3 regions of the Desulfosalsimonas sp. genome follow, and region 3 is predicted to be linked to each of the others. Evidence: riboswitches for the same ligand, from Rfam matches in the RefSeq annotation. Region 3 holds a riboswitch; each other region holds the start of a gene.
What was found. Region 3 has a riboswitch for cobalamin ahead of ACTCIA_RS12955 (TonB-dependent receptor). Riboswitches for the same ligand answer to the same signal wherever they lie in the genome.

Region 1 (10,092 bases), on a different contig from region 3:
CTTTTCAAAATCTTCGCGTATGGTCATATTGCCCGGGTCCCAAAGCATCGCAAGTACCCTAAACAATCAGTATTTAATGATTTTTGGATTCAAAAACAAATAGCCATAATTTGTCGCACATTCGGACCGGTTTGTAAAGAGCCGATAAAGGGCCCGGCCCCGGTTCACTGAAACAGGTTGCGGTTGGGGACACTGCCCCGTGCGGCATCAGATGCGAAAAAAGCGTCGATTTCCCTGCGGGCCGCATCCATATCTTTGGCCCGGCGCACTTTTGAGGAAAACTGGTGGCCGTAGACAAAATTGGCGGCAAAATAAACAATCCATTTGCGAAAGCGCCGCATGGCATTGACCGGCTCATAGTAATGCGCCAGCAGATCCAGCATCCGGTGGGCGCATTCGGGATAAGTCTCTTCGTCAGGCACAAAGCCCCCGGTCCATTGCGCAAAAATCCAGGGCCGGGCCAGGGCCATGCGGCCCAGCGCCACCCCGTGGCAGCCGGTTTTGTCAAGCATGGCCCGGCAGTCTTTTTCCGAAAACACCTCTCCGTTGCCAAATACCGGAATATCCACCGCCTCTTTGACCGCCCGGATATAATCCCATTTCGGCGGTCTGGCGCGCAGATCCGGGGCCACCCGGGGATGAAAGGTCAGCGCGTCTGCGCCTGCATCGGCCAGACGACGCGCCATGTCCACGGCAGGGCCCGGATCATCCTGCCAGCCCGTACGGAATTTTACCATAACCGGGATATCGACCGCCCCGCGCAGAGCAGCCACAATATCAGCGGCCCTGTCCGGCTGCCGCAGCAGGGCCGCGCCCGCACCCTGCTTGCATATGGCGGCCACGCAGCAGCCCATGTTGACATCCACCCCGAAAAACCCCTCGGATTCAATCCGCCGGGCCGCCCGGGCCATTGTATCCGGGTCTGAGCCGAAAATCTGGCAGACCAGGTTTGGCAGTTCAGATGTCCGCCACTGAAATACGGGCGATACCCTGGGATTTTCCTGGGGCAGCGCTTTTGCGCTGCACATCTCGGTAAACATGAGTCCGTATCCCCCGTACCCGGCAGCCAGGTGCCGGAAGGCCACGTGGGTGAGACCGGCCATTGGCGCCATCAGCAGGCGCGAGTCCACCTGCCGGCCGCCGATATGGATGGATCGGCTCAGATCTGCTGTCAGTTGTGTCATTGATTTCCTGTTTTCATGGTTCGTCCCGGTTTTTTGAAGCAGTATACCACGACCGGCATGAAAACATAAGGGGACAATAAATGATAGAATGGCGGGATGGAAAGGAGATAAAAAGATGCCCGGAGCCAAACCGGCTGATTTGGCCCCGGGCAGTGGTTGCAGCCGGCCTACCAGCACCGGCCTCCCCTGTGGTAACCCCGTCCGCCGTAGCCGCGGGTTCCAACAGGTGCATTAATGCCGCGATCCCGGGCCTTTGCCCGGATCTGCTCCCGAATACTGTTCATTTCCTGCTGCAGCCGCGCGGCCTGCTTCGGGTCCGGATTGCTATTGGCCATCAGCGCATGATACTCCCCGCGCTTGCCTGCCAGTTCATTGCGAAGATCCGCGGTTTCATCAAGAAAAGCCCGATGCTGCGGCCCGAAGTTTTGGCTGTTATAACAGGGACCTGCATTTACTCCGGGTCCGTAGCCCTGATTGTAGCCGCCACGGGCGCCGCCCCAGGGCCCGGCAAATGCCACGCCTGCAATCAGACCGACCATTGCCAGCACTGTGAATATGGTAGCTGTCTTTTTCATCATTTTCTTTTCCTCCTTTGGGTTGTTGGGTTTTACAGTTTTTTTCACAAATGATCTGTTTGACAACATAGAAGCAACAGGTGTGCCAGTCTTTTAATAAACACAAAACCATTTGTTTTTTTTATAAAAACAAAGACAGACAAATCAAAAAAACATATTGCCATGGATTTTTCACAAATTTTTGTATATATTTTATACAAATCTGTAAAAAATATACTCACCAGGGGGCAAACAGGCTTTTTGCAAAGATTTAACTAACCGGTATTTTAATATATTTTTGCATTCGCCGCACAGGGCATTAAATTTGCTTTCATAAAATATGACCAACAAAAAGCACATAGGCCTCTACTCTTCCCCCTGGATGATTATCAGTGCGGCAGCCATCCTTCTGGTCATCGTAGTGTCTCTGGCCGTGAGCAACCACAACCGCGAAAAACAATACATGTCCCAGATTCTGCTGGAAAAAGGCGCTGCGCTGATCAAATCCTTTGAAGCCGGCACCAGAACCGGCATGCGGGCCATGGGCTGGAATGAAAACCAGGTTCAGTACCTGCTCCGGGAACTTGCTGATCAGGCTGATGTTCTCTACATTGCGATTACCGATACCAACGGCCGGATCCTTGCCCACAGTGATCCCGAACAGATCAATACCCGGTTTTTCAGCAAAACCGGCGATCAGGAGGTCCCGGATCCGGGAGAATCGGCCAAATGGCGGCTGACTGAAACACAAAACAGAATGCCGGCATTTGAGGTTTACGACTTTTTCAACCCCCTTTCCGGCCGAAATGCAAACCGCCGGCACCTGGGTCACATGCGCCAGTTTTCACCCCGTCCGGGCCGGGCTGAACAAGGCCGGTCCTGGCGCATCCCTGACAATTCTGAAGAAAACAAACAGATCATATTTATCGGATTTGACCGCACCCCGTTTATCAAAGCCCGGCAGCAGGACATAAAAATCACCGCCATAATTTCCTCAATACTTTTAATCCTGGGTTTTACAGGCATGGCCATCATGCTGATTACCCGCAATTACAGGACCACCCGGCAGCGGCTCCAGGATACCAGCGCCATGGCCGATCAGGTGGTGGCAAGCCTTCCCGTGGGCCTGATGGTAACCGACGCCCAGGGCGTTATTGTTTTGCACAACCCGGCAGCCGAATCCATCACCGGCCTGGATGCCGGATCCGTGCGCGGACAAGCTGCAGCCGAGGTTCTGCCGAAAAACCTGGCCCGGCTGATCTGCCGGCAGCAAACAGATGCCCAAATCATGGAGCATGAACTTGAATGTGTTTTTTTGCCTGGGCAAAAGCGAATTCCTTTGAGTGTGAGTTCTACGGGCATCATCAACGAAGACGGCGCCTTTATCGGCAGCATGGTGATTTTACGGGATCTCACCGAAATCAAGGATTTGCAGGAGACCATCCAACGCAAGGAAAAGCTGGCGGCAGTCGGCGAGCTGGCCGCGGGCATCGCCCATGAAATCAGAAATCCCCTGAGTTCGGTCAAAGGCATGGCCACTTATTTCAAAGCCAGGTACGCACAGGACCCGGAAGCACGGGATGCCGCAGCCGTCATGATCCAGGAAACCGACAGGTTAAACCGGGTGATTTCCGAGCTGCTGGAATTTGCCCGCCCCTCGGAAATCAACGCCCGGCCCGCGGACATCAACCCGGTCCTGGACCACTCCCTGCGCCTGGTGCGCCAGGACGCAGCAGAGAAAAACATTGATATCCAGCTTGTCAAAGGCCGGGACCTGCCGGCTGCAGACATTGATTCAGACCGGTTTATCCAGTGTCTTCTCAACCTGTACTTAAACGCCATTCAATCCATGGAAAGCGGCGGCATCCTTAAGGTGACAAGCAGCCACGGCGCAGAGAAAAACATCATCATCCAGGTTCACGACAACGGCCCGGGCATTGCCCGGGCGGATCTGGCAAAAATATTTGATCCGTATTTCACCACCAAGGCTTCAGGTACCGGACTCGGGCTGGCCATTGTTCATAAAATAGTGGAAAGTCACAACGGGCGCATCACTGTTAAAAGCTCCCCTGAGGAAGGCACGGTTTTTACCATCACCCTGCCGGCTTCGGCCAATGCGGAAACAAAAGAGGCATGACAAATGGAAGACAAAAACCCTGGCGAAATTCTGGTGGTAGATGATGATCCGGGCCATCGCACCACCTTAAAGACCATATTGAAAACCTGGGGCTACCGCGTGAGCGAGGCAGACAACGGCCGGGCCGCGGTGGACCACGTCAGACAAAGCCCGTTTGAGCTGATCCTGATGGATGTCCGCATGGCGGTGATGAGCGGCATTGACGCCCTAAAGGAGATCAAGGCCTACAATCCCGCCATCCCCATTGTCATCATGACGGCCTATTCATCGGTTCAGTCCGCAGTGGAGGCCATGAAGGCCGGGGCCTATGACTATCTGACAAAGCCTTTGGACTTTGACGAACTGAAGCTAACCATTGAACGGGCCCTTGAACACACCCGGCTCAAGCACGAAAACCAGAACCTGAAAGCCCGGCTGAAAAACCTTGCAGACAGCCGCCAGATTGTTTCGGCCAGCCCGCAGATGAAGTCCCTGCTCGATATGGTGGCCACCATCGCGCCTTCCGAGGCCACGGTTTTGATCACCGGGGCAAGCGGCACCGGCAAGGAACTCATTGCCCGGGCGGTTCACGCCAACAGCAGCCGCAGCAGCGGCCCCATGGTTTCGGTCAATTGCGCGGCCCTGACAGAGTCGCTTCTGGAATCCGAGCTTTTTGGTCACGAAAAAGGCGCATTCACCGGGGCGGACAAACGCAGGGAGGGACGGTTTGTCCGGGCGCACCAGGGCAGCCTGTTTTTAGATGAGGTCGGGGAAATGTCAATGGCCATGCAGGCCAAGCTCCTGCGGGTGCTCCAGGAGGGCGAAATCCAGCGCGTGGGCGGGGAAAACCCGGTTGCCGTGGATGTCCGGATTCTTGCGGCCACAAACAAGGACCTGGGGCAGATGGTGGCAGACGGCCAATTCCGGGAGGATCTGTTTTACCGGTTAAACGTGGTCAATCTCCACATTCCGCCCCTGGCCGAACGCACTGACGACATCGCCGCACTGGCCCAGCACTTCATCAACCAGTATGCCGGGCGGAACCGCAAGGCCATCAAGGGCTTTACCCCCAGAGCCATGGATGATCTGCTCAAATACCCGTGGCCCGGAAACGTCCGGGAACTGGAAAACGCGGTGGAACGCGCGGTGATCCTGTCGCCCGGCGAATACATCACGGAAAAAGACCTGCCCTTAAACATTTCGCAAAACAGCGGCCGGCAGCACCCGCAAGCTTCCACGCAAGCCGGTGCTGCCGGCGCTGATGAGGGCAGCTCCCTTGGCGAAATGGAAAAATCCGCCATTGCCGGCGCCCTGGAGCGCGCCAAGGGCAACAAGAGCGAGGCGGCCCGGCTGCTGGGCATCACCCGGAGAACCCTTTACAACAAGCTGGAAAAATACGGTCTCGGGTAAAGCCGGCAGCCGGGCCCTTTGCTCTGCGCCGGCAGCCGGGCCTGTTATGCGCCGCCGCCCTGTGCGGCCGCACTGCGTCCCGGCGCCTGCTTGTCTCCGCCAATGTCTTGTGCAAACAAGGCCATGCCCTTTTTCATGGCGCAGAAATCACCGCACATGGTACAGGTCTCGGCCTTTTCCGGGGCCCGGGAGTCCCTGATCCGCCTTGCCTCTTCAGGAAACATCAAAAGGCTTTCCAGATCCTGCCACTGCATGTCCCGCCTGGCCAAAGCCGCCATTTTCTCGCTTTCCCGCTGCTCCGGATATTTGGAGATATCGCCGATGCGGGCCGCCAGACGCGTGGCGCGCACCCCCTGACGGACATCTTCGGCATTGGGCAGGGCCAGGTGCTCTGCAGGGGTGATGTAACAGATCAGATCCGCCCCGTAGCGCGCAGAGCTGGCCGCACCGATTGCAGCGGTGATGTGGTCCAGGCCCGCGCCGGTATCGGCCGGAATCGGACCGAGCACGTAATAGGGGGCATTGCCTGACATCCGCTTTTCAAGCATGATATTGCCCTCGATTTCATCCATGGGCACATGGCCCGGGCCCTCCACCATCATCTGGCAGCCCGCGTCCCGGCCGATTTCGGCAAGCTCGCAGTTGACCACCATCTCTGCCACCTGGGCACGATCATGGCTGTCATGGATGGCCCCGGCCCGGATCCCGTTTCCAAGGGAAAGCACGGCGTCATATTTTTTCATGATCCCGCAAACCCGGTCAAATTGCTCGTATAAAGGATTTTCCCGGCCGGTTTTCTCCATCCAGGCCACCATGAACGTGCCCCCCTTTGAGGCCAGGCCGCCGTAGCGGAATTTCTGCCTGCGCAGCCGCTCGATGGTGTAGCGGTTGACCCCGCAGTGGATGGCCATGAAACTCAGACCGTCTGCAAGCTGTTTTTCAATGAGGTCAAACAGGTACTCGGGATCCAAGCGCGTGGGATCACCGGTTTTGCGTATGGTGTCGTGAAATGCCTGATACAGGGGCACGTTTCCCACCGGCAGGCTCGTGCTGTCGATTACCGCCCGGCGGATGGCGTCGAGATCGCCTGCGGCAGACAGCTCCATAAGGGTGTCTGCTCCCTCTGCTTCGGCCACCCGGGCTTTTTCCGCCTCCAGGGCGATATCGCAGATATCCGAGGATGTGCCGATGGAAGCATTGACCTTGGTGCGAAGGCCGCTGCCGATGCCCACCACCTTCTGGCCGGGCCGGGCGGGATTGTTGGGAATCACGATCCGGCCGGCTGCCACCTGACTGACAATCTGGTCCACGGGCAGGTTTTCGTCTTCAGCCACCTGCTGCATCAGGGGAGTGACCCGATTTTGCCGGGCCAGTTCAAGCTGGGTTTCCATGTTTTCTCCTTTTTAAAACAATTTTGATGAGTTCGGAAAAAATCGGCCCCGCCGATTTTCCGGTTCAAACAAAAACCCCGGCCAAATAAAAAAGGGCCCCGACCGGAGGTTTTCCTCCCGTCGGAACCCTTTGCCATCGGATTCCGATATCGCCTGTTGCAGGCACGTCTTCTGGCTTGCCGGATATCACCCGCCCCCGGGCCTTCCCGCAGGGGTTTAAGCCTGCAGTGGCCGCATCATTGATGCGAAAAGACGGTATTTCCGGTTACAGCGCCGGGTGCGCCGCGGATTTGCACCGCGTTCCGTTTGCCTGAACCGCAACATTTGCTGTTTCTGACTGTCGAAACATTTATAGCCCCTTTTGCCGCAGGTGTCAAGCCCGGCAAAAAGAGACAGAAAAGGATATATAAACAACCGCCCCGGCTCTCAATGGCCGGGAATATTTTGTTTCATGCTATTCCCGCGCCTCGATTTCCTCCCAGATCTTCTTCATGGTGTGTTGGACTATACGTTTCCGGTCGCGGTAACTGGTGTGGAGCAGGTCATGTGACTTGTGGGAACACGGTTTGCCCAAAAAGTCGTCATACAGTTTAATGATAAGCGGATTGTTATGGGACTGGCGCACGGGCGCTTGGCGATCTATATTATAGAGCGCTGCCTGGCGTGCCTGCCAGGAACTCTGGTATGCGTGTTTGCTCCGTGGCTGTCCACCGCCGCCCATGCAGCCGCCCGGACAGGCCATGACCTCCACGAAATGGTAATCTGCCTCTTTGTTTTTGACGGCCTCCACAACCTGCCTGGCACCCCGGAGGCTGTGGGCAATGGCAACCCGCACCGTGGGATTGCCTTCGCCCATATCAATGGTGGCCTCGCGGACGTGATCGAGTCCCCGAACCGCCTCCATCTCGATGGATTCCAGCTCAAAGCCGGTTACCTTCTTGTGGACCGTTCGCAGGGCAGCCTCCATGACACCGCCGGTTGTGCCGAAAATGGCCGCGGCCCCGGTGTATTCACCCATATAGATATTGTCAAAGCCCGAGGGTTCAAGCTCCGAAAGCTTTGTCCCTTCCCTTTTCAGCAACCGGGCGAACTCCCGGGTGGTGAGCACCACGTCCACATCCGGGACACCGTCGCGCATGAACTCCGGCCGTTGTGCCTCTTCCTTTTTTGCCGTACAGGGCATTATGGAGATCACCCGCATCCGCTTTTTGTCCACGTTCATTTTTTCCGCCAGGTAGGTCTTGGCGATAACGCCGAAGCACTGCTGGGGCGATCGGGTGGTGGAGATGTGGGGGCGCAGCTCCGGGTAGTTTTTCTCGGCATAATTGACCCACCCCGGACAGCAGGAGGTGAACATGGGCAAACGGCCGTTTTCCCCGAGCCTGCTGAGGAGTTCGGCGCCTTCCTCCATGATCACCAGATCGGCCGTGAAATTGGTGTCCAACACCACGTCCGCCCCAAGGTTTTTCAGGCCCGTGATGACCTGCCCCTCCACGTTAGCTCCCGGGGGCATGTGGAATTCCTCGCCCAGGGCCACCCTGAGGGCCGGGGCAAACTGGAATACCGTCACCACCTCGGGGTCGTAGAGGTAATCAATGACTTTTTCCGTGTCATCTTTTTCCGCAAGGGCCCCTACCGGACAGACCAGGATACATTGTCCGCAACTGACGCAATCCGAGTCGCCCAGGGGCAGCTGATCCCTGACGCTTATCTCCGTGGCCAGTCCCTTTTCCTTTATAACAAGCACGTCCGCCCCCTGGATTTCCCGGCAGACGGTTACACACCGGAAGCAGCGGATGCATTTGGACATGTCCCGTTCTATGGCGGTGGAGGAGCTGTCCTGTGTTCGCTCAAGGTAGAAGTGCGGGTAGTGATACCGGGTCTTCTGGAGTCCCACGAACTGTGCCACGTCCTGGAGCTCGCAGTTCCCGTGGCGGATGCAGGTGGCGCAGTCCTGGTTATGGTCGGCCAGAAGCATTTCCACCTGGAGCCGCTGTCTGGACCTCACCGCAGGAGTACGGGTGAGCACCGACATTCCTTCTTCCATGGGTGTGGTGCAGGATGTAACGATCTGGTGGTGAGGATCGTTTTTCCTCTGGATGTCGACCAGGCAGACCCGGCAGGTGCCCGGGACATGCCGGATGTCGGCCATCTCGCAGAGGGTGGGGATAAAATGGCCGGTTTTTTTGGCCACATTCAGCACGGTATCGTCGGCATTGAATTCAACCTTTTTGCCGTTGATATATCCAATCATGAAAAGCTCCTTATTGTTCGGTAATAACGGAATAGACCCGGTAGCAGCGCATGCACCGGCTTGCCTCGTGATACGCCTCATCAATGGAGATGGGTTCTTCCACCTCCTCGAAGATCCTTTTGCGGATTTCAGGATCCAGCTCCCTGACCTTGACCCGGTACTCGTGCTTGATGGGAATGGAGACGCCTTTTTTGATCATGGGCTGTATGGCATGCACCAGCCCGGACATCCGCAGGTCCGGGTTGAAACGAACCCGGCCGTGGGTAAGATAATTGTCGATACTCTCGGCACCACGCTCGCCCTGGGCCATGGCCTGGATAAGGGTGGCCGGTCCGGTGACGCAGTCGCCGCCGGCAAAGACCCCCTTGCGGGTGCTCATAAGGGCATCTTGTTTCACATCGATCATGCCCCACTTGTTGAAATCAACATTATCTTCGGGCAAAAGGAACCCGTGCTCGACCTGCTGGCCGATGGCCGGCACAACTGCATCGGTTTCAAGGCTGAATTCCGATCCCTCCATTGGTGTCACCGACCGCCGTCCGCTCTTGTCGGGTTCACCCAGTTCCATTTTGATCAGTTCCATACCCTTTACCCGGCCGTTTTCCGAAATGATTCTGGTGGGATGGGTAAGGAAATGGAAAATCACACCTTCTTTTTCCGCCCCCTCCACTTCCTCCTGGTCTGCGGGCATTTCGTTGCGGCTCCGGCGATACACCAGGTGGACTTCCCTGACCCCCATGCGCAGGGCCGACCGGACACAGTCCATGGCCACGTTGCCGCCGCCCACCACCACCATTTTCTCCCCGAGATCCATGGGGATGCCCCTGTCAATGTAATCATGGTTGATTTTAAGGAGCAGGTCGACGCCAAAGGCGTATCCTTTCAGCTTCGGGTCTTCTCCGATGGCTCCCATGGCCTTGCCCTTGTGAGTGCCCACCCCTAAAAACACCGCTTGATATCCGTCTGCGTAAAGGCTTTTCAGCGTAAAATCCCGGCCCATTTTCCGGTCGTAGAAAATCCTTCCGCCAAGGGTCTCGATGATACCGGTTTCCTTGCGCAGAACTTCCTTGGGCAAGCGGTATTCGGGAATTCCCGTGGCCGCCATTCCTCCCGGCACGGTTTTGGCCTCAAAGACGTCGACCGGATATCCCTTGAGCAAGAGATGATATGCCGCTGAAATGCC
Region 2 (10,092 bases), on a different contig from region 3:
AAAAGCGCGGGTTTTTCTTTACAGGGAAGTTTGCCAGGGCATGGAAAATACAACCCATTGGCTCGGCAAAACAGGAAATGGCCGGATCCAGAGTTTCGGCAACGGAAATCAGGCTTTCTGCAGGGGCGATTATTTCGTCGGCAAAACCGCCGTCCCTGTGAAATCCCAGAATTTGTAACCGCTCACAACGGTTTTCCCGTCCTGCCCGGCAGTGCGCACATGCGCCGCAGCTCACACCCGGCCATATGACGTAACGTTTTCCCCGGGTGTCGGCAACCGCCATTTCATGGCCGGGCACCCGGGGCAGGATCAGATCCCGGTGCCCCTGGTCCCACATCTTTGCATCGGTCCGGCATATGGCGCAGTAGAGCACCCGAAGGCGCACCCCGTCCTTGCCGGTTTTTTCCGGTTTGTTGTTGTTTTGGATTTCCAGGCATCTGCGGCCGGTCAAAACCATCCTCATAAGGCCTCCTCTGCGGCAATCATCCCATTGTTTGCAGGGCTGTGGCTATTGAATCCATTTCTCCAGGGTTTGCAGTCCTGTCTCCGGGTCCCGGTTCTGGGCGGCAACCCAGGCCCGCAAGGTGTCAAATGTCTCGGCGCTTTCCATGGCATTGGCGGCGATTTCCAGGCCGTGATCAACGTCTGCAACCATGTCCGCGGCATAGAAAATCAATGCGGCATTGAGCATGATGGCTTCTTTCCGGAGACTGTTTTCCTTGTTGCACATAAGGCGGACAAAGCGGCGGGCCTCTGTGTCCATGTTGCCTGAAGGCGCCAGGTCCCCGGGATCGCCTTTGCCCAGTCCGTATGCCCGGGGATGAAGCGTAAAGGTTTCAATGTCCCCGGATTCAAAAAGCCTTGCACAAAAGGTGGGGCCGATTACAGAGGCTTCATCCATTCCGGCCCGCTCAGAAGCTGCGCCATCTGCCACCCCGTGGACAACAACGGCTTTTTGGTAGCCGATGGCTTTCATGGCGCGAATGACCGGCAGGATCATTTCCCGGTCATACACGCCCCGCAAACCCACTGTGGGCATGGCCGGATTGGCCAGTGATGCGGCAATATTCAGGGTGGAGCCAAAGTGAATCCGGGACAGAATCCGGCCCAGGGCCCCGGGATGAACAGTGGCACTCATCCCGTTGAAAAGGCCGATACCTGCGGTTTCAATGCTTTTGGCCACCATTTCGGCCGGGCATTCAACATCCACGCCAAGGGCCTCGGCCATATCCACAGTTCCGCAGCTTGAGGTAATGGATCGGGAGCCGTGCCGGGCCATGCAAACACCTCGTGCGGCTGCAACCAGGGCTGCTGCAGTGCTGATGTTAAAGGTCTTGAAGGTGTCCATGCCGGTGCCGCTGTTTTCAACAGGCAGCAGGCGGGGGCTGAGGGGGATTTTGACCGTGTCCAGGTGATAGATGGCATCCCAGGCGCCGGCGATTTCCGCCTCGGTTTCGCCTTTTGTCCTAAGGGCCGCAAGAAAAGCCCCCTGCTGCATTTGGGTGGTGGAATTGTTTAAAACAGTGGCAAAAGCCTGGGCGGCTTCTTTGCGGGCAAGGTTTTGACGGCGGGTCAGCCGGGAAATAAGGGCGCCGAACGCATGATGGATTTCTGCTGTCACAAAACACCTCCTGATAAAAATTATCAGAAGAATTTTGTCCAGCAAAAATTCTTGACTTCCGTCAGGGCAGGCTTTCCGGCTTACGGATCTTCCTTGAACCGCGCCTTCCCCCCAGGCAAAGACTTCCTGAAAGTGGCCTTATGCGGTTGTTGTCCCCGGATCACGGCAACGGCTGGTATGCGATGGACTTGCACCATCTTTCCTTTTACCCGGAAGCCGCCCGCCAAACCTTCTGCAGGTGTCTCCCGGCACCCTGACAGGTATACTGTTTTTTAATGCATGCACGGATTTGTTGTCAACAGCGTTTTTTCGTCATCAGGGCGTAAAAAAAGCGGGTATCACAATCAGTGTTGCACAGCGCGAACCAGACGGTGTTATTCTCATAGTGCCTGTGGCATTCCAGCATCGGTGCTTCTGCCGTGATGGTTTAAATGGTTTTACACATTGAACCGGAAATTGATGATATCCCCGTCAGCCACTTCATAGGTTTTGCCTTCAAGGCGCAGGGTGGCGTTTTTTTTGGCTGCTGCCATGGAGCCGGCGGCCATCAGATCCTCGTAGGAGACCACTTCCGCGCGGATAAAGCCTTTCTGGATATCTGAGTGGATCGCCCCGGCGGCTTCCAGTGCCGGGGTGCCCCGGCCGATGGTCCAGGCGCGCACCTCGTCTTCGCCCACGGTAAAAAAGGAGATCAGGCCCAGGATCTCATATGATGCCCGGATCACACGGTCTGTTGCCGGGGCCGCGATGTTGAACTCCTCGAGCAGTTCCGCGGCCTCCTGCTTTGACATCTGGGCCAGTTCATGTTCGAGCTTGCCCCGGATGACCCGGCAGGTCTCTTTTTGCGGGATTTGGCCCGCAGTCGGAAGGGCCTCGTCTTCGTCCGCGTTGTTAAAAAGCACCAAAGCGGGTTTGGCCGACATGAGCCCGTAGCCGCGCAAAAGCCTGGATTGGCCGATTTCCGGCATGTGCCGCAGGGGCGTTTCCTGCTCCAGGGCCTTTTTGCACTGCTCCAGCAGGGCCTGCTCCTCCTTGTCCACGGGCCGGCCCTTTTTGGCATCCAGGGCCATGCGTTCCAGGCGTTTTTCCACCACGCTGAGATCCGTTTGCATGAGCTCCTGGTCCAGAAGCAAAAAGTCGTTTTCCGGGTCCGGGGCTTCCATGCCGTATGCGGCAAAGTTTCGCACCACGTGGATCAGCGCATCAGTGTCGCGCACCGCGCGCATCAGGGCGCTGTCTTCGCTGCCGGCTTTTTTCTGTTCGCCTTTTCCGGGCAGCAGATATTCCACTTGGGCGTAGATGGTTTTTTGGGGCCGGTACATCTCACTTAAGATGTCAATGCGCTCGTCTGGCACGTGGATGGTTCCGATTCGGGTTTCAGTGCGGGCGCCGGTGGCGGCAAAATCCCGGGCCAGGGCTTCAAAAACCGTTGTTTTTCCGGAGCCGGCAAGGCCGATGATTCCGATTTTCATTGCAGGTTTTCCTTTTTGACGGATTGAATTGCCGGGCCTGCATCATTGATGTCAAACAACCGGCAGGTGTTGTCCCACAAGCTTCGGGCCAAGTCCCGGGCATCGGTGTTTCTCACCTCTGCCAGTTTTGTCAGCACCCGTTTGACAAAGGCCGGTTCATTGCGCCGGGTCTGGTTTTTTTCCGGTGCCGGGGTCAGGTAAGGGGCATCGGTTTCAATCAGCAGGCGGTCTTCCGGAATTGTCTCCGCCATTTGCCGCAGGGCCGCACCCCTTTTGGAGATGGTGAGAATCCCGGTGATACCGATGTAAAAGCCCATGTCCAGGTACTGGTGAAGTTCTTCTGAAGTGCCGGAAAAGCAGTGTACCACCCCCTGGATGCCTTTGGGCGCCCGGGTATGGATGAGTTCGGCAAACCGGCCCTGGCTGTCGCGTTCATGAAAGATCAGGGGCAGGTCCAGTTCGCCTGCCGCCTCCATCTGACGCACAAACCATTTTTCCTGGATATCTGCGGGCGAATACATCCGGTTAAAATCCAGGCCGGTCTCGCCCCAGGCCTTTACCTTTGGATTCCGGGCCATTTCTTTTAAGGCAGCCAGGGTTTTTTCGCTGCATGAGGCCGCGTCATGGGGGTGGATGCCCACAGATGCATAGCAGCCCTGATACGCTTCTGCAATTTCTATGGCCTGTTTGCAGGTTTTTTCGGTGATCCCGACGATCATCATTTTCCGGACCCCGGCTGCAGCAGCGTTTTCAATGACTGCGCCGCGGTCTTTGTCATAGGCCCTGTCGTTTAAATGGCAGTGGCTGTCAAAAATATTCAATGGTTTTTCCTTGAAATCATCGCTGGTTTGCATGAAATGATAAAGAAAAGGTATGTATCACCTGAAGCCGGGTCAATCAAGGAAATGATGGCGCCGTAAAATCCAATATCTGTGTTACGGGCAATTTCTCAGAATTTCACGTACGGATAAGTACGCTGCATTAAACTGGCATAATCGCCAACCAATAAAAAAATAACTTTCTGATTTTACTTAACACTTAATCACTTAAAACTTAACACTGCCTGAAACAAGGGAGGAAACGCATGACCCAGCCCAATGAAGTGCTCAAGCCCGGAGATGCCCTGCTGATTGTGGACGTGCAGAACGATTTCTGCCCCGGAGGGGCCCTGCCCATCGAGGAGGGCGACAAGGTTGTTTCCGTGATCAATCCCTGGATTGAAGCGGCCCGGGAAAAGGGCGTACCGGTGTATGCCTCCCGGGACTGGCACCCGGTGGGGCATGTGAGTTTTTCGGAGCAGGGCGGGGACTGGCCGCCCCATTGCGTGCAGGACACGCCCGGGGCCGCGTTTCACAAAGACCTGAACTTGCCGGCCAACACCATGGTGATCACCAAGGGCGTGCGCTTTGACCATGATCAGAATTCAGCCTTTGACCAGACCGGTCTTGCCGAGGAATTCCGCCGCTCCGGCATTCACCGGGTTTTTGTGGCCGGCCTTGCCTTGGATGTCTGTGTGCAGGCAACGGTAATCGATGCCCTGGCCCAGGGCTTTGAAACCCTGGTGCTGCTTTCCGCCACCCGGCCGGTGACCGAAGAAGGCGGCCGGATTGCCGTGGAAAACATGAAAAAGGCCGGGGCCGTGATTTACGACCAGTGATGGCCCCGCCCTGTATATGCCATTTTGTGGTGCAGCAGGGGGCCGTGTCCGCCGCCGATGGCGTGGTCAGCTGAGATGGAAATGAGATTGGCCGTCAGGTCCACGGCAGAGAAAAACGCCTGTTCAGGCCCCTTGCCCTGGGCCAGAAATGCCGCAAAAGCCGAGGAAAACGTGCACCCCGTGCCATGAGTGTTGCGGGTGTGGATATGGGGGTGCGCTGCGGTGACCGCCCGGACCGCCTTGTTTCCCCGGAAGATGAACCAGTCTGTGACCGTGCCTTCCCCCTCCTTTGCCTGCTGTGAATGCCCGCCTTTTAAAACCGCGCCGCAAAGATCAGGGTATTGGTTTAAAAGTTGCCGGCCCGCGGCCTCCATGTCCGTGACAGGGCCGTGGCAAAGGATTTCGAGTTCCGCCAGGTTGGGGGTGATAAAATCTGAAGCCGGAATCATCTGTGTCATCAGAGACTCCACGGCGGCATCGTCAATGAGCTGATGCCCGCTGGTGGAAACCATCACCGGGTCGCAGACAACGGTGAGATCCTTTACCCGGCCGGCGATGATTTCGCATATCTCCCTGTTGGGCAGCATGCCCAGCTTGACTGCATGGATATGGATATCAGCCAGAACGCTTTGGATCTGCCGGTCAACAAATTCCGTGGGCACGGCCATGGCCCCGTCCACGCCCCGGGTGTTCTGGGCGGTCAGGGCCGTGATCACAGCCGCCCCGTAAACCCCGGCGGCCATAAAGGTTTTCAAGTCCGCCTGTATTCCGGCCCCGCCCGAGGGGTCGGAACCGGCAATGGAAAGCACTGTGGGAATTTTTGCTGCATTTTCGGACATGGTTGCCTGCCTGTTGGCGTTTGGTGCAAAACAACTGCCTGTGATCTATAGCGCAGATTTTCGGAATTGTCCATTTTCGGGCCGGCAAAAAAAGCAAAAACCCGCAGCAGCGGCTCTCTGCACGCCGTGCTGCGGGTTTTTTTGAAGCCGGGCCTTATAAACAGGCTCTGGCGGCTTTAGCTGTTGAGGATTTTTTTGGCGGTTTCGTCATTGGCGTCGCAGACAAACGGGATGCCGGTGATCTCCGCGGTTTCACGGTTGCCGGAAAAAAGATCTTCCCGGGCCACCTCGGGCATGGAAAATTTCCGCGCGCCGGCCATGAGCTGCTGCAGGCCGCAGGTCAGCTTATCGGCCAGGGTCCAGAATCCGATGGCCCCGTAGGGGATGTTTTTCATCTCGTCCTTGCCCACCCGGGCTTCCACGTCATAATAGCTGGCAAAAATTTCCTCCGGGGTGGCCCCGAGCTGGCTGACGGTTTTGGGCAGCTTGTCCCAGTTTCCGCTGACCTTTTCCCGGCGGTCCGGATGAATGGCCCCTTCAATGTTGGCGCCCAGAAATCCCGGGATCATGATGGCCCGGCCCATGCACACCAGTTTGGTGTACGGGGCGCCCAGGGCCATGGCCTTGAAGATGTGGTCTTCCAGGGCAAACCCGCCGGCAAAGGAAAGATCCACAACATCCTCGCCCTTTGCGGCCAGCATGCTGTTGTATTCATGGGCCTTGGAATGCAGGTGCAGGGAGGGCACGCCCCAGCTCTGCATCATGTTCCAGGGACTCATTCCCGTGCCGCCGCCCGAACCGTCAATGGTGAGCAGGTCCAGTTTTGCGTCCGTGGCAAACTTGATGGCCATGGCCAGTTCCTCCATCCCGTAGGAACCGGTTTTGAGTGAAATGCGCTTAAATCCCAGACTTCGCAAATATTCCACGCTCTTCATGAACTCTTCGCGAACCAGATCCACCCGGCCCAGGTTGGTGGCGCCCAGCCGGCTGTGGCGGGCAAACGAAGTGATGGAGCCGTGGTTGAAGGCTTCCTGCACAGAGGGTTTTTCCGGGTCCGGGTCCACCACGTAGCCGCGTTTTTTCAAAAATATGGCATAATCTAGGCTGGTGACCTGGATTTCACCGCCGATGTCCTTGGCGCCCTGGCCCCACTTGAGTTCCAGGATGCACTTGTTGCCGTATTTTTCTGCAATGTATTCGGCAACACCGTTTCGGGTGTCTTCCACGTTCATCTGAACAATGATGGCGCCGTAGCCGTCATTGTAGCGCAGGTAGGAATCAATGCGGCGGTCCAGCTCCGGGGCTTTGGTGATCCGGCCGTTGGCCATTTCCGATTCCCGGTCCACGCCCACCACGTTTTCGCCGATGACCACGGGTATGCCCACCAGGGATGCGCCGATGGCAAAAGAATCCCAGTATTTGGCCGCCACAAAGGTCGAACCCAGCGCGCCGGTCATCAGGGGAACGCGGGCCTTGGTCTTGATTTCCTTGCCAAATTCGGTCTCCAGGCTCACATTGGGGAAAATGCAGTCATCCGGGTCCGTGGACAGGCCCTGGGACAGGCCGTGGGAGCCGTAGGCATAGCCCTGAATCCGCAGGGAATTGTAGGATGCGCCCACGTGGGTGGTGTTGTTGGCCCCGGCGGTGACAATGCCGAAACTTCGGGGATAGAGCAGTTTGCGGCCCACCAGGCTGGACATGAAGGTTTCGCATTTGCCCTGGCAGTCGGCCCGGCACAGGGTGCACAAACCGGATTCTGCAGGATTGCCCCGGTTGGCGGTGCCCAGTACATCATTGTTTTTGGAAAAACGCAGTTCAGACATGATTTTCCTCCTTGGTGCAAATTTTTCGGAATTAAATTATTGTTAATTATTTCAATGTATTATATTTATGCGAATTTGGACAAAAAAAGCGCCTCTACGCCGTTGTGCAATAGAGACGCCTTTGTCTGTAAAATAATCAGTAAAACCTGCACGCCTTTGTGCAAGTTAACAAATATTTATTAGTTCAAGGAGAGGTTTTTGTCAAGGTTTTTGTTAAATGCTTTGCATGTATATCAGTAAAGTTCTTCTGAAAGCAGGATGGCCTCTGCGATGCTGCGCATGGATTTTCGCGAATCCATGCTTTTTTTCTGCAAGCGGCGATAGGCCTCGTCGGCATCAATGCGGCTTCGCTGCATCATGGCGTCCTTGGCCCGCTCCACGAGCTTGCGTGTTTCCAGCTCTTCCTGGATCACCTTGGTCTTGATCACCAGCTCTGAGTTGTAAATGGCCACAGCCGCCTGGTTGGCCACGGTGGTGATCAGGTTGACCTCCACGTCGGTGAAGTCATGGGGCTCTGAGGTAAAGCAGTTGAGCACACCGATGACCCGCTCATCATGGAGCAAAGGAACACTGGCCAGGGATTTGAGCCCCAGGCTCCGGGCCATGTCCTTTTCCTTGAACCTGGGCTCGGACAACACATCCTTGATGATCAAAGGGTGTTTTTCCGCGGCCACATAGCCCACCACGCCTTCGTTGATGTTTAAGACCCGGTCCTTGACATAGGCGGGCTCAATGGTCTGGGTGGCCTTCAGGCGCAGGCGGGGCCGGCTGTCGTTTTCTTCGATCAGCCACAAGGAACAGATCTGCACCCCGGTAACCTGGGCCGTGACCATGACAATAAGCTTTAAGATCTCCTCGAGATAGAGATCCGAGTTGATGGCATGGCTGATATCCATCAATGCCTTGATATACTTGTCCGTGCTCACAGCACCCTTGGAATCCATGATATCTGACGCAAAACAATAGGGTTAATAACAATGCTCTTCAGACGGAAAGTCGCCTGATGCAACTTCTTTAACATAGGCGCGCAGCCCGTCCATGGCGTTTTGCCGGAGCTGCGCGTATTGTTTGACAAACTTGGGCACATGGCCTCCGTTTAAGCCCAGCATATCGTGGATCACCAGGACCTGGCCGTCACAGTCCGGCCCGGCGCCGATACCGATGGTCGGAATGCTGATGCTTTTGGTGATGGCCGCTGAGATGTCTGCCGGAATGCCTTCAAGGACCACGGAAAAGGCCCCGGCTGATTCAACGCGCCGGGCGTCTTCCATTAGCCGTTCCCGGTCCCGTTGGACCCGGAACCCGCCCATCTGGTGCACCGACTGGGGGGTAAGCCCGATATGGGCCATGACCGGAATACCGGCTTGGGTCATGGCGGCAATGGTATCGGCCACCGATGCCCCGCCTTCGAGTTTGACCGCCGATGCGCCGGCTTCTTTTAAAAAACGGCCGGCATTGATCAGGGCCTCGGATCTGGCGCTCTGGTAGGACATAAACGGCATGTCGCCCACCACCATGGCCGTGCGCGCGCCTTTGGCCACAATACGGGTGTGATAAATCATTTCATCCATGGTCACCCCGAGGGTGGTGGCCTCGCCCTGGACCGCCATGCCCAGCGAATCGCCAACCAGCAGCACGTTTACGCCCGCTTCATCGGCCATCTGGGCAAACGGATGGTCATAGGCGGTCAGAACAGTGATCTTTTCTCCCTTTTTTTTCATGTCCAGGAGTTTTTTCGTGGTTATTGCGCTTGCCATGATCGGTCTCCTTTTCGGCCTTTGCAATGATTCGCCGGTTTTGGCCGGGCGCCGGAATTTTCCGGATATTGCCGGATATATAAATTTTCTTGTATATAGTCCGTGCCCGGGATGTCAAGTTCAACATATGGGTTGACAAGATTTTGTTATTTTTCGTATCTATATAAGATTATACAATTTGCGGCCTGCGGGCCATGTCATACTATCCTGCAATCATTATAATCATCACCGGCAGGGTCACAATAATTTCCATTCGGGACGGCAGGCCTTTTTTATAGCAGGCCTGACCGGTCCAGTTGATTTGCGGACGCTAATGATACAGCTTGTCAGGGGTTTTAAAGACATTCTGCCGCCGGAAACTTCGGTGTGGCAGTCCATTGAAGATACGGCCAGGCGGCATTTCGAAAATTTCGGTTTCCGGGAAATCCGGCCGCCCGTACTTGAACAGGCCGCGCTTTTTCAGCGAAGCATCGGAGAGCATACCGATATCGTGGAAAAGGAGATGTATACCTTTGCCGGCAGCCGCGACACCCTGCTGACCCTGCGGCCCGAGGCTACCGCATCAGTGGTGCGTGCCTATATCCAGCACAAGATTTATGCAGCCGATCCTGCGGCCCGCTTTTACACCATCGGCCCCATGTTTCGAAAAGAGCGGCCACAGAAAGGCCGTTACCGGCAGTTTTACCAGATCAACGCCGAGGTCTTCGGGGTGGATTCCCCGTATATGGACGCCCAGCTCATTTACATGTGCATGACCTTTTTCCGGCGGCTTTCGGTTTCCGGTCTGCAGGTGCATTTAAATTCCCTGGGCTGCCCCGAATGCCGGCCCGCGTTTCGGGAAAAGCTTTCTGAAATGCTTGCCGGCCGGGCTGAGAATTTGTGTCCGGACTGCCTGCGCCGTCTGGAGAAAAACCCTTTGCGCG
Region 3 (10,092 bases):
TTGCTCCCGCATGCCCAGATCGATTTTCAGCCGCTGGAAAAACCGCTTGGTAATAATGGCAAACACGGCAACGTCATTGCGGTAATGATATCCATATCCGGTTTCAAAATTGGCAGCGCGGTGAATATATTCAAAGCCGGTTTTGACTTCAGCACTCAGGAAATCAAATTTGCAGTCTGTTGATAAACCGGTATTAAAATGCTTGTTTTTACTGATCCCGTCCAGAATTTTATAAGGTTGGTATTCGTAGGTTTTTCTTTCTTCATCCCCGTATTTGTAAAATGCTTTGAATCTTGCATTTTCCGTCTCATAGCGCAGGTTGGTAAAAATTTCATACTGCTCCTGTTCATTGGTGTCGATTCTCTGACCGGTTGTGGCGTCATATGTTTCATAGCCGGAATCCACGTAACTGGCCAGGCCGTCAAAATATAAATTTTCCGCGATATTGGCGTTTACGCTGGCTGAATACCGGTGAAGCGGTCTGGTATCGCTGTATTCCTTATCCGCAAAGTCATCATTGCGCCGAATTGAATTCATATGCTGATAATCAAACCCCACATTCACCCCCGGCCCGAGGTATTGCAGATGATGGTTGTGATAGCCGTAATCCCCGAATTCCACGGATGCCTTTGTCTGCCTGTGGCCGGAATTTTTTTTGGTGATGATATTGATGGCTCCGCTCATGGCATCGGCTCCGTACTGAATGGAAGATGCCCCTTTCATGACTTCAACCCGTTCAATATTTTCAAGGGAAAAATGGGATAATTCATAATTTTTGTTTCCGGAATTTTGAATCGGCATGCCATTGATCAGGACCAACTCGCCGCCCTCCACTCCGCGAATCGACAGCGAACTGCCCATCCCGGCTTTTACGCCCATGGGGGAATAGCCCTGAAATGAAAACCCGCCGATCCGGCTCAGTGCGTCAATGACGTTGTTGCCGCCGGTGCGCTTTAATTCCGAGGCTGAAAAAGACTGAATAAATTGAGGGCTTTCTTTTTCCGGAGAAGGAAACCGCTCAGATGTGACCACAATATCCTCCATGACTGTGGTGTTGTGAGCGGATCGCGCATTTGCGGAATTTTGCGTGCAGATGCATAAAATGAAAAAACAGAGAATCAATAACAATTTTTTGCCCATGGTGCCTCCTTTACCGTTGTCAATGGAAATGCCGCAGCAGCCGGTCTTGTCATGGAGAAACCTGGGCATATGCGTTTTCAATAAAAAAATCCCGGATCGTATACACGATCCGGGATTTCCCTTTTTTATCCGCAGAATCCGCCCGGGGCACAACGTTGCCGGCGCAGTCAAACCCCTTATGGTTATTCAGACAGGTCTTCTGACTTGCGGATCAATCTACTTGCTGCGCCTTCCCGTTCATAAAAACAGTGGCAGTTCTGCAGCTTTCGTCCCCGTTTACAGCCGCGGGCCGGTCCCTGACTCACACAGGGTTCCCTCCTGGCAGGCTCCTGTAAAACAACGTTTCGAAAAACACTTTATAAAAGCCGGCGCCAGGGTCGCATTGCGAGCATCCGAATAATTGTCCACATTTAAATACAATGGCAAAACCCTGTCAAGGGTCATGTTTATAATCGATATGCTGTATTTTTTTACTGAGCTTACAAAAACAGAGAGTTGCAAACTTCAAAAAATATCTTCCGCGTCTTTTTCCCGGCCCGAATGCCGGGGCTCAATTCCCAGCCGGCGAAGGGTTTCCGGGCGGGGCACGCCGTTTGGGTCATATCCCCGCAGCCGGTAATATTTCTGCAGCATGGCCTCCAGGGGAACCGTGCTTTGGTCGGCATCACAGGCCCGCCCCTCGGTGAGCAGGCGCAGCGGAAGGCTATCGTCTTTTCTGGAAATGCCTTCCCGGGTGTTCATATAGCGCTCCAGCACATGGACCCGTTCTCCGGCCTTGTAAAAATCCCGCATGCCCTGGTAGGGCACATAGCGGCTGCCCATAATGGCATGCCACAGCTCCGGATAAAGGCTGACATCCATTAAATTCAGCGCCAGCCGGGAAAAGTTCTGATTGAGCAGCCGGATGACAAACTTGGGTGAAAAACGAATCAGGGGCGGCTCCAGGAATACGGCAAAGGAGGTAAACAAACACACGTGCAGGCAGTTAATGGCGCAAAAGACATCTTCCATGAACTTGACCATGTAGGGTTTCCAGCGCACAGCCCGGGGCTCGGCCATTCCCAGGATCACCTCCAGGCCCACCATGTAGGATGACAGATGGCAGCCGCCCCGGTTGGCCGTGGCATAGGAAAGCCCCTGGCCGACAGAACCCCGGGGATCATAGCCGGGCAGTTCCATTCCCTTGACATGCATGGCAAAATCCTCCCCCCCGTATTTCCGGGCCGCGGCAGCAGAGCCCAGGGCCAAATCCCGCCCCAAACCCCGGCGCATTGCCATATCCGTTATCATTCCGGAAATTTTATCAGCGGCTCCGAATTTCAGATCTGTTTCCAGCAGTCCCTTTTGACCGGCTTCCATGGCCCAGGCCAGGGTCCCGCCCGTGGAAATGGTATCCATGCCGTAATGGCTGCACAATTCATTAAAATCGGAAACCGCTTCCGGGTCAAAGATCTCCAGGTTGGCGCCCAGCAGGGTCATGGTCTCATATTCGGGCACATGCCGTTTTTCCCCCCGAATGGTGCCCCGGTGGCCGCAGAGAATGGCGCAGGGTTTACAGGTGTCATGCTTTGTGTCAAACCGCTCGGCCATGGCCTCGCCGGAGAGTTTGCGGGCGCTGCCGTGACTGCCGCCGGTAAAATTGCGCACCGGCAGGATTCCGGCGGCATTGCCGGTATTGAGATTGGCATTGGTGCCGTAATCCCGGAAAGCGCCGGCTGTGACGCCATTTCTGTGGATATATTTGAAAAACAGGCGATTGGCTTTATCAAAGCGTTTTTTGTCCGCCGGCACAATCTTGTATTCTTTTCCCTTTGCCACAATGCCCTTGAGATTTTTGACCCCCAGCACCGTGCCCATGCCGCCCCGTCCCAAAAAACGGTGGCCGGAGCGGATATTGGCAAACCGCACCCGGTTTTCCCCGGCCGGCCCGATGACCAGGGCACCGGCACCGTCCTGCAAAAGCGCCTTTTCCGCATCCGCCGTTCCTGTTCCCCAAAGGTCATCTGCGGGCACAAACACGGCACCGCCGGCATCCACCCGCAAATAGACCGGGGATTTTGCCCGGCCGGAAATCACCATGGCATCCCACCCGGAAGTCTTTAACGCCATGCCAAAGGGACCGCCGCAGGAGCTGCTGGCCATCAGGCCCGTAAGCGGCGATTTGGTCACGGCCTCAAACCGTCCGGAGCAGGCTGCGCCCGTGCCCATAAACACCCCGGTTGCCAGGACAAACAAATTCTCCGGTCCCAGGGGATCAATGCCTGGGGCCATCCGGTCATAAATCAGCTTCAGGGCAATGCCTTTGCCGCCCAGATATTGTTGCCGGTCTGTATCACTGATGTAAGAAACACCAAACGTCTGACGCGTTAAATCCACTTCCAGTACCCGGTTGCTGGTTCCTGTGATCTCCTGCATGCAAGCCTCCCTGCCTTCCTGTTTGAACAGCAATGGATATACATTCTGGTTCGTTTATGATAGGAAATTGTTTATTAAATTATAAAAAAAAACAAGCTCAATCAACAATTGCCCAGGGCCCGCAACGCTTCCCGGTCATCCACCAACGGAGCAGGAGTGAAGAAATGCCCCAGTTTGACTACGCGTTTCTCAGTCATCCCAAAATCATCTCCGGTGCCTGCAGCCTGGAAAACATCCCGGCCGAACTTGCAGCCAACAACGCCTGCAAGCCCCTGATTATCACCGACCGGCCGGCGGTGGCCCAAAAACCGGACCGGTTCCTGATCCGGGCATTTGACGATTCCGACTGTCTGATCGGCGCCGTGTTTAACCGGTTGGAAAATTATGCCGGCATCAGCCTGGCATGGCAGGCCGCAGACATTTTTGTCCGCCGGGGCTGCGATGCATTGATCGCACTTGGCGGCCCCTTGTCCGCGGACCTGGCCCGGGCCGTCAATATCCTGGTTTCTGAAAACACCCCGGATCTTTCGGCTTTTTTCAAGGGCGCGGCCCTAAACAAAAAATTATACCCATTTGTGCTGGTGCCTGCCGGGGATTTGCACGGCACCGGCGCCGGCAACACCCTGATTCTGGATTATCAGCGTTTTTGCTCGGAATTTCTTGCCCCGGATGTCATCGTGCTGGACAAACGCATGCTCCGTGGACAGCCGGCGCCTCAAACGGCCCAAAGCGCAGCCATTGCCGCAGACAACGCATGGAGCGCCCTTGCCGGGCCCAATCCCGGCCCAATCCGGGACGCGTTTGTCCATACCGCCCTCCGGCTTTTAAACCAGAACATAGACGCCGCCCTGGCAGCGCCGGGCCGGGACAAGCCCTGCCTGGCCATGGCCAACGCAGCCGTGATTGCCGCCATTGCCGCTGCCAACGCCGCACCGGGAATTGTGCGCGTGGTTTCAGAAGAACTGGCCCGGATGACCCGCATCCGAAGGGGTGTATTTACCGGCCTTCTGGCGCCTGCAGCCCTGGAAAAATCCCTGGAGCAAAACGGCCCGCCCAGGCCCGAACTGCTGCTGGCCGTGGCCGGCATGGAATCCTATGCGGCCACCCCGGAAAAACAGCGGCCCGCCAGGGGCGCAGATATGCTCAAAGCCCTGTTTGACAAAATTCAAAACTCCCTGGGCCAAAGCCTGGAATCTTTGCAAATCCCTTTTTACCAAATCCGGCAGGCCTGTGAAAACGCTGCATCCAGGCCGGATGCCGGAATAACCGCCGCCGAGGCGCTGGATCTGGCCGGCCGGGCCTGGAAAGGAGCACCCGAATGAACCGTTTTACCCCGTTTTCAACCGCCCCGGCCGACCTTGGCCACTATCCGGAGATCCGCCCGAAAACCAGTTATTTCCGGAAAACCTACATTGCTGTCATGCTGCTGGTGGTGGGCCGGGGACTTGAAGCCGCTGCCAGGGTGGATCCGACAGTACGGCGCATTTTTCAGCACCTGCCCGACGGATTCTGTCTTTGCCTGGGCGTGGGGCCGGCAGGCCCATGGATGATCGCCAAAAAGGACAAAAAAGGCCGCCTCCGGTATCTGGGCTGGCGGCGCCGGGCAGCCAGGGCCCACCTGCGCCTGGCCATCAAAAACCTGGCCTCGGCCATGCGGGTGTTCACCTTTCAGGAATCCACGGCCCAGGCCTTTAACTACGACCGGTTCACGGTGGAAGGCAGCCTGCCACAGGCCCTGGCGTTTATGCGGGCCCTGGACCGGGTGGAGGTCTATCTGCTGCCAAAAGTTATTGCCCGGCTGGCTGTCAAACGCTATCCGGGCAGCTCGGAACTGCCGGGCTGGAAAAAGCATCTCAACCGCATCCGGATCTATTTGCGCGCCTTTTTTCCGGACCTGATCCGGGTGATTTACAAAAACATTTAAAAACCGGGAAAGGAATCGCCATGATCCTGCCGGAATTTTATGATTTCTGCGGCCGGGCCAAGATCGTCTCGGGGGAAAACGCCCTTGAAAAAATACCGGCGCTGCTTGCCGGACTGGACGCCGGCCGACCGCTGATCATCACGGATCCCGGGGTGGAAAACGCCGGGCTCGTGGATGTGGTCAAACAGGCCATGGCCCCCGGCCTGGAATCCGCACCGGTTTACAGCGATGTTCCCGTGGATTCCGACTACCATGTGGTAGACCAAATCGCCGGCGTGTACAGGGAAAACCAATGCGACGCCATCATTGCCGTGGGCGGCGGCTCGGTGATTGACACGGCCAAGGGTGTGAACATCGTGGTCTCGCTGGGCGGCAAAACCCTGCTGGACTACCAGGGAGCCGGTGCGGTGCGCAAAAAACTCAATCCTTTGGTGATTCTGCCCACCACCGCAGGCACGGGATCAGAAATGACCCTGGTGGCCGTGATCGCCGATCCGGAACGCCGGGAGAAAATGCTCTTTGTCTCCTATTTTCTCCTGCCGGACCTTGCCGTGCTCGATGCCCGCATGACCCGGACCCTGCCGGATTTTATCACAGCGGCAACAGCCATGGACGCCCTGTCCCACGCCTGCGAGGCCTGGTACTGCATGGAAAAAAACCCCCTAAGCGATACCCTGGCGTTTCAGGCCATTGGCCTGATCAGCCAAAACCTGCTTTATGTGATCAAAAACCCCGAAGACACACAGGCCCGCCTGGCCCTGGCCAATGCCTCCACCCTGGCCGGGGCGGCATTTTCCAACTCCATGGTGGGAATGGTGCACAATCTCGGCCATGCCACAGGCGCGGTGTGCCACGTGCCCCACGGAAATTGTATGGCGGTTTTGCTGCCCTACGGCCTGGAATACAACCTACACCGCAGGAACGAAATCATCGGCCAGCTGCTGTTGCCCCTGGCCGGGCCGGAAACCTATGCCGCAACACCCCGGAACCAACGGGCCGAAAAAGCAATCACTTTGATCCGGCAGTTTAACCAGGATCTGCATGATGCCATTGGCGGGCGCCATCCCCGGTTTCTATCAGAAATCCGGGACCGCGACGGCCGGCGCCTGGTGGAAAAAAACATGCTGCCCGAGATTGCGGAAAAAGCCTTAAGCGACGGGGCACGGGTGCCCAACCCCGAGGAACTGCTGGCAGATGATGCGCATATGGTGCTCGAATATGCCTGGGAAGGCACACCCCTGGACCGGACAAAAATCAAAACCGGGTAAGCCCGGTTTTACAAAACCACTTGCATAGACATCCGGAAGATGGGCCAACTTTTTCCAGCTACCTGACCCAGTCAACGGGCCTGGGCCTGCGGGAAGGGGTTCTGGCATATGTATGGGCCGGATAGCCCAAGGTCAGGCAGGCATAGGCCCTGCGGCCCCGGGGAAGGGATGCAAGCTTTCGAAGAGCCGGGAAAATTTTCAGGGCCAGGGTCACAAATCCGATATAACAGGTGCCCAGGCCCCGGGCATGGGCGTGGTTCATGATATTGGCCGCCGCGATATTGCTGTTTTCGCAGTGAAACCGCCCCTTTTTGGGCGCATGCACCAAAATCAGCACCGGCGCATTGTGCAAAATCAGATCCCGGCCGGCTGCCTGCTGCTCAAGATACCAGGGCATGGGCTCCATGTAGCGCTCCAGGTCATTTCCCGGTGCAAGCTTTTGAAGGGTCTTGTAGACGAGCTTTCCCAAACCTTTTCGGCTGTGACGGTACGCCTTTGCCCCGATGCCGAAAACGGCTGCGGAAAGGGCCTGTAAAACATCTTTGTTTGTGATCACCGTAAAGGCCACATCCTGCTTGTTGCTGGCTGTGGGACTCCAGGCGCACAGACCCAGGATGTCTTCAATAACCGCATCCGGCACCCTGTCGGCCTTATACCGGCGGATGCTTCTGCGGCTGCGCACAATCCCGACAAACACCTCCGGGTTCAGGCGCTTTTTGTCCACCGGCCGGGTCTGTGCAAAATCGATCCCGTCATGGACAATGGCGTCTTTGGGGCATACCGCAACACAATGGCCGCACAGACTGCAAAATCCGGGTGCCGCGGGTTCGGGACAGCCCTTGACTTGCCGCCAGACCCCGGCCACACAGTCTTTGACACAAAGCCCGCACAAATTGCAGTGCTCTTCAACTCTTGCGATTCTCAACTTTCCGGCTCCGTTTCACCAATGGGGGTTTCGGGCAAAGCTTATGCTGTGAGGGGGGATTGTAGCAGATGACAGGATGGGTGACAAAAAAGCAACCAAAAATCGAAAAGCATCCGGGCGGAAAATGGGTTGGCGGACCCGGTGCCGGATCAGTGGGTTCTTTTCCATAGATGGCGGACCTTGGTCCTTCTGTCATCCCAGGTGGAACCCACGAAATATTTCCAGTCCGGGGTAAAATAGACACTGCCACCATTGGTCAGATGAACTTTCTTGAGGTGCTTGTAATACTCAATGCCGCCGCGGACAGTAGTGACTTTTTTCACCCGGCGGACTTTCTGATTCCACCAGGTGCCGTTTTTCAAATAGGCCTCTTCATAAGTCTTCCCGTTAAGGTCCAGCACCCGTGCCTTCTTGCCGTCGGAATGCATGTAAATCATGCTACCTGCCCAGGCCGTAGACGCAAGCAGGCCAAAACATAAAATCACTGCAGACAATATCCAAACACTTTTTTTCACCTGTTTTCTCCTTTCATTTTCATCTTTTCAGCAAGAGATCAACATAGGTCCGCCAACCCCGGGGAATAAAAATATCGTCCTGATCCAACTCGAAAAATTACTTATACACATTGCTATTACCCTTTTTAAGCAAATCAATCAAGCTTTTTTCCGGCCAGTCAGAAGCAATAAACAAGGACCGAACTCAGGCGTTCCACATGCGCGCGGTGTTTTTTCCCGCTGCCTTGGCCCTGTACATGGCCCGGTCAGCGCGCTCCAGCAAATCCTGGGGCATGAGGCCGGCCTCGTACCGGGCAACGCCGATGCTTACAGTCACATGAATCTTGACTCCCGGCCGGGGCACCACCGGATGCTGGCCAAAGGCCAGCCGGATGCGTTCGGCCACCTCCATGGCCCGGGCTCCGTCCGCGCCCGGCATGATCACGGCGAACTCCTCGCCGCCGTAGCGGCATGCCAAATCAGCCTGCCGCACGTGGGCCCGGATGGTGTCTCCCAGACGGGTTAACACCTGGTCGCCCTGGATATGGCCGTATTGATCATTGAACTGCTTGAAATCATCCACATCCAGCATGAGAAGCGACAGCGGCTGGCGCAGGTTTTCGGCCTTCTGGATTTCCGGGCCGATATGGGCCCGGAAAAACCGCGAATTGTGCAGCCCGGTCAGGGCATCTGTAAAGGCCAGGTCCATGGCGCGGCGCTCATTTCCCACAGCTTCTTCGCGCTCCCGGCGAAGGGTGCGGATCCGGTCGGCCAGGGCGAACGACAAGAGCACCGCCTCAACTGCAGAACCGATCTGGTAGCTGTGAAAACCCATGGTGGTAAAGGAAATCATGCCGCTGTAAGTCAGGGCAAAAATCAGGGTCCCGGCGGCATAGATGCTCCAGGCCAGCAAATAATAGCGGGCCGGACCGAAACCCTGCCGCCAGACCATGACCGCGGCGGCAATCAGCACAAACGGGGCGGCGGTGCCCAGAATACTGAAAAAGGTGGCCAGCAGGGAAAACCGGAGCAAAAAGGACAGGCCGGCCAGCAGGGCCCCCAGCACAATCAGGGCCTGAATGATAAGATCCATGCGCGGTGCGTTTTTTCTGGTTTCAAGAAAATAGCGGGTAAACACCCCGGCGGTAATAAAAACCAGGGACAGGAAAAACAGGGTCATCCGGGTGTCCAAAGCCCGCCTGCCCGCAAACATATACTCCAGAGTCAGGCCGTTTAGGCCGAAAAAATAAAGCAGCACACAAAACATGTAGGCCACATAATAAAGATAGGCCCTGTCCCGGAGGGAGAGAAACAGAAAAAGGTTATACATGGCCATGGCCAAAATAATGCCATAATAAATCCCGTAACCTGTGGCAGCGGCGCGCTGATACGACAAAAACGCCCCGTCTGTATAAAGCTTCATGGGCAGGGTGAGCACCCCCTGGCTGACAAACCGGGCGTATATGGTCCAGGAATCGGATTTTTCATCCGCAAACGCCCAGGCCTCAAAGGTCCGGTCGCCCGGGCTGCGGCCCAGAACCATTTCACCGGGATTTTCGCGGAGTTGGCGGAGCCGCACGGTTGCCAGATAAGGCCACCCCACATGCAGCACCCAGCCGTTTGGCAGCCGGCCTTCAAAGGCAAAACATACCCAGACAGCCGCATCCGTAAGCCCCAGATGCGGGACACCCGGGCCCGCGGGCAAGAACTCTTCAGAAACCGGTGCTGATACCACCTGCTCGATTGTCCGGATATGCTCCGCGTCCCTGAGAATTTTCAAATGCCCGGAAAGATCCACCTGATCGGCGCCGGCGGGGATGGAAACAGGGGCGGGATGGTCATGCTGACGGGCAAAAGCCGCAGAGGCCGGCAAAACCTGGCCTGAATGCGCAAAAATCCATATCATGCAAACCCATGCAAATGATC

Region 1: linked by a shared signal. The riboswitch ahead of thiC (phosphomethylpyrimidine synthase ThiC) and the one ahead of ACTCIA_RS12955 (TonB-dependent receptor) in region 3 are both predicted to bind cobalamin.
Region 2: linked by a shared signal. The riboswitch ahead of trpD (anthranilate phosphoribosyltransferase) and the one ahead of ACTCIA_RS12955 (TonB-dependent receptor) in region 3 are both predicted to bind cobalamin.

What each region holds. Positions count from the first base shown of each region.
Region 1 is NZ_JBSRLA010000007.1:27,410-37,501, reverse strand. It holds gene ACTCIA_RS02820 (deoxyguanosinetriphosphate triphosphohydrolase) at 1-27, opposite strand, end outside; gene ACTCIA_RS02815 (tRNA dihydrouridine synthase) at 165-1,184, opposite strand; gene ACTCIA_RS02810 (periplasmic heavy metal sensor) at 1,352-1,762, opposite strand; gene ACTCIA_RS02805 (ATP-binding protein) at 2,079-3,875, shown strand; gene ACTCIA_RS02800 (sigma-54-dependent transcriptional regulator) at 3,879-5,264, shown strand; gene thiC (phosphomethylpyrimidine synthase ThiC) at 5,309-6,655, opposite strand; cobalamin riboswitch at 6,800-6,984, opposite strand; gene ACTCIA_RS02790 ([FeFe] hydrogenase, group A) at 7,110-8,909, opposite strand; gene ACTCIA_RS02785 (FAD-dependent oxidoreductase) at 8,920-10,092, opposite strand, start outside.
Region 2 is NZ_JBSRLA010000041.1:734-10,825, forward strand. It holds gene ACTCIA_RS10765 (zinc-dependent alcohol dehydrogenase) at 1-463, opposite strand, end outside; gene trpD (anthranilate phosphoribosyltransferase) at 509-1,621, opposite strand; cobalamin riboswitch at 1,670-1,892, opposite strand; gene ACTCIA_RS10775 (DUF933 domain-containing protein) at 2,059-3,093, opposite strand; gene ACTCIA_RS10780 (TatD family hydrolase) at 3,090-3,914, opposite strand; gene ACTCIA_RS10785 (nicotinamidase) at 4,178-4,750, shown strand; gene thiD (bifunctional hydroxymethylpyrimidine kinase/phosphomethylpyrimidine kinase) at 4,738-5,589, opposite strand; gene ACTCIA_RS10795 (glutamate synthase-related protein) at 5,766-7,412, opposite strand; gene ACTCIA_RS10800 (GAF domain-containing protein) at 7,646-8,356, opposite strand; gene panB (3-methyl-2-oxobutanoate hydroxymethyltransferase) at 8,381-9,169, opposite strand; gene hisS (histidine--tRNA ligase) at 9,483-10,092, shown strand, end outside.
Region 3 is NZ_JBSRLA010000056.1:13,248-23,339, reverse strand. It holds gene ACTCIA_RS12955 (TonB-dependent receptor) at 1-1,221, opposite strand, end outside; cobalamin riboswitch at 1,314-1,502, opposite strand; gene ACTCIA_RS12950 (aldehyde ferredoxin oxidoreductase family protein) at 1,645-3,555, opposite strand; gene ACTCIA_RS12945 (iron-containing alcohol dehydrogenase) at 3,720-4,877, shown strand; gene ACTCIA_RS12940 (hypothetical protein) at 4,874-5,479, shown strand; gene ACTCIA_RS12935 (iron-containing alcohol dehydrogenase) at 5,500-6,747, shown strand; gene ACTCIA_RS12930 (nitroreductase family protein) at 6,806-7,672, opposite strand; gene ACTCIA_RS12925 (hypothetical protein) at 7,822-8,187, opposite strand; gene ACTCIA_RS12920 (sensor domain-containing diguanylate cyclase) at 8,372-10,072, opposite strand.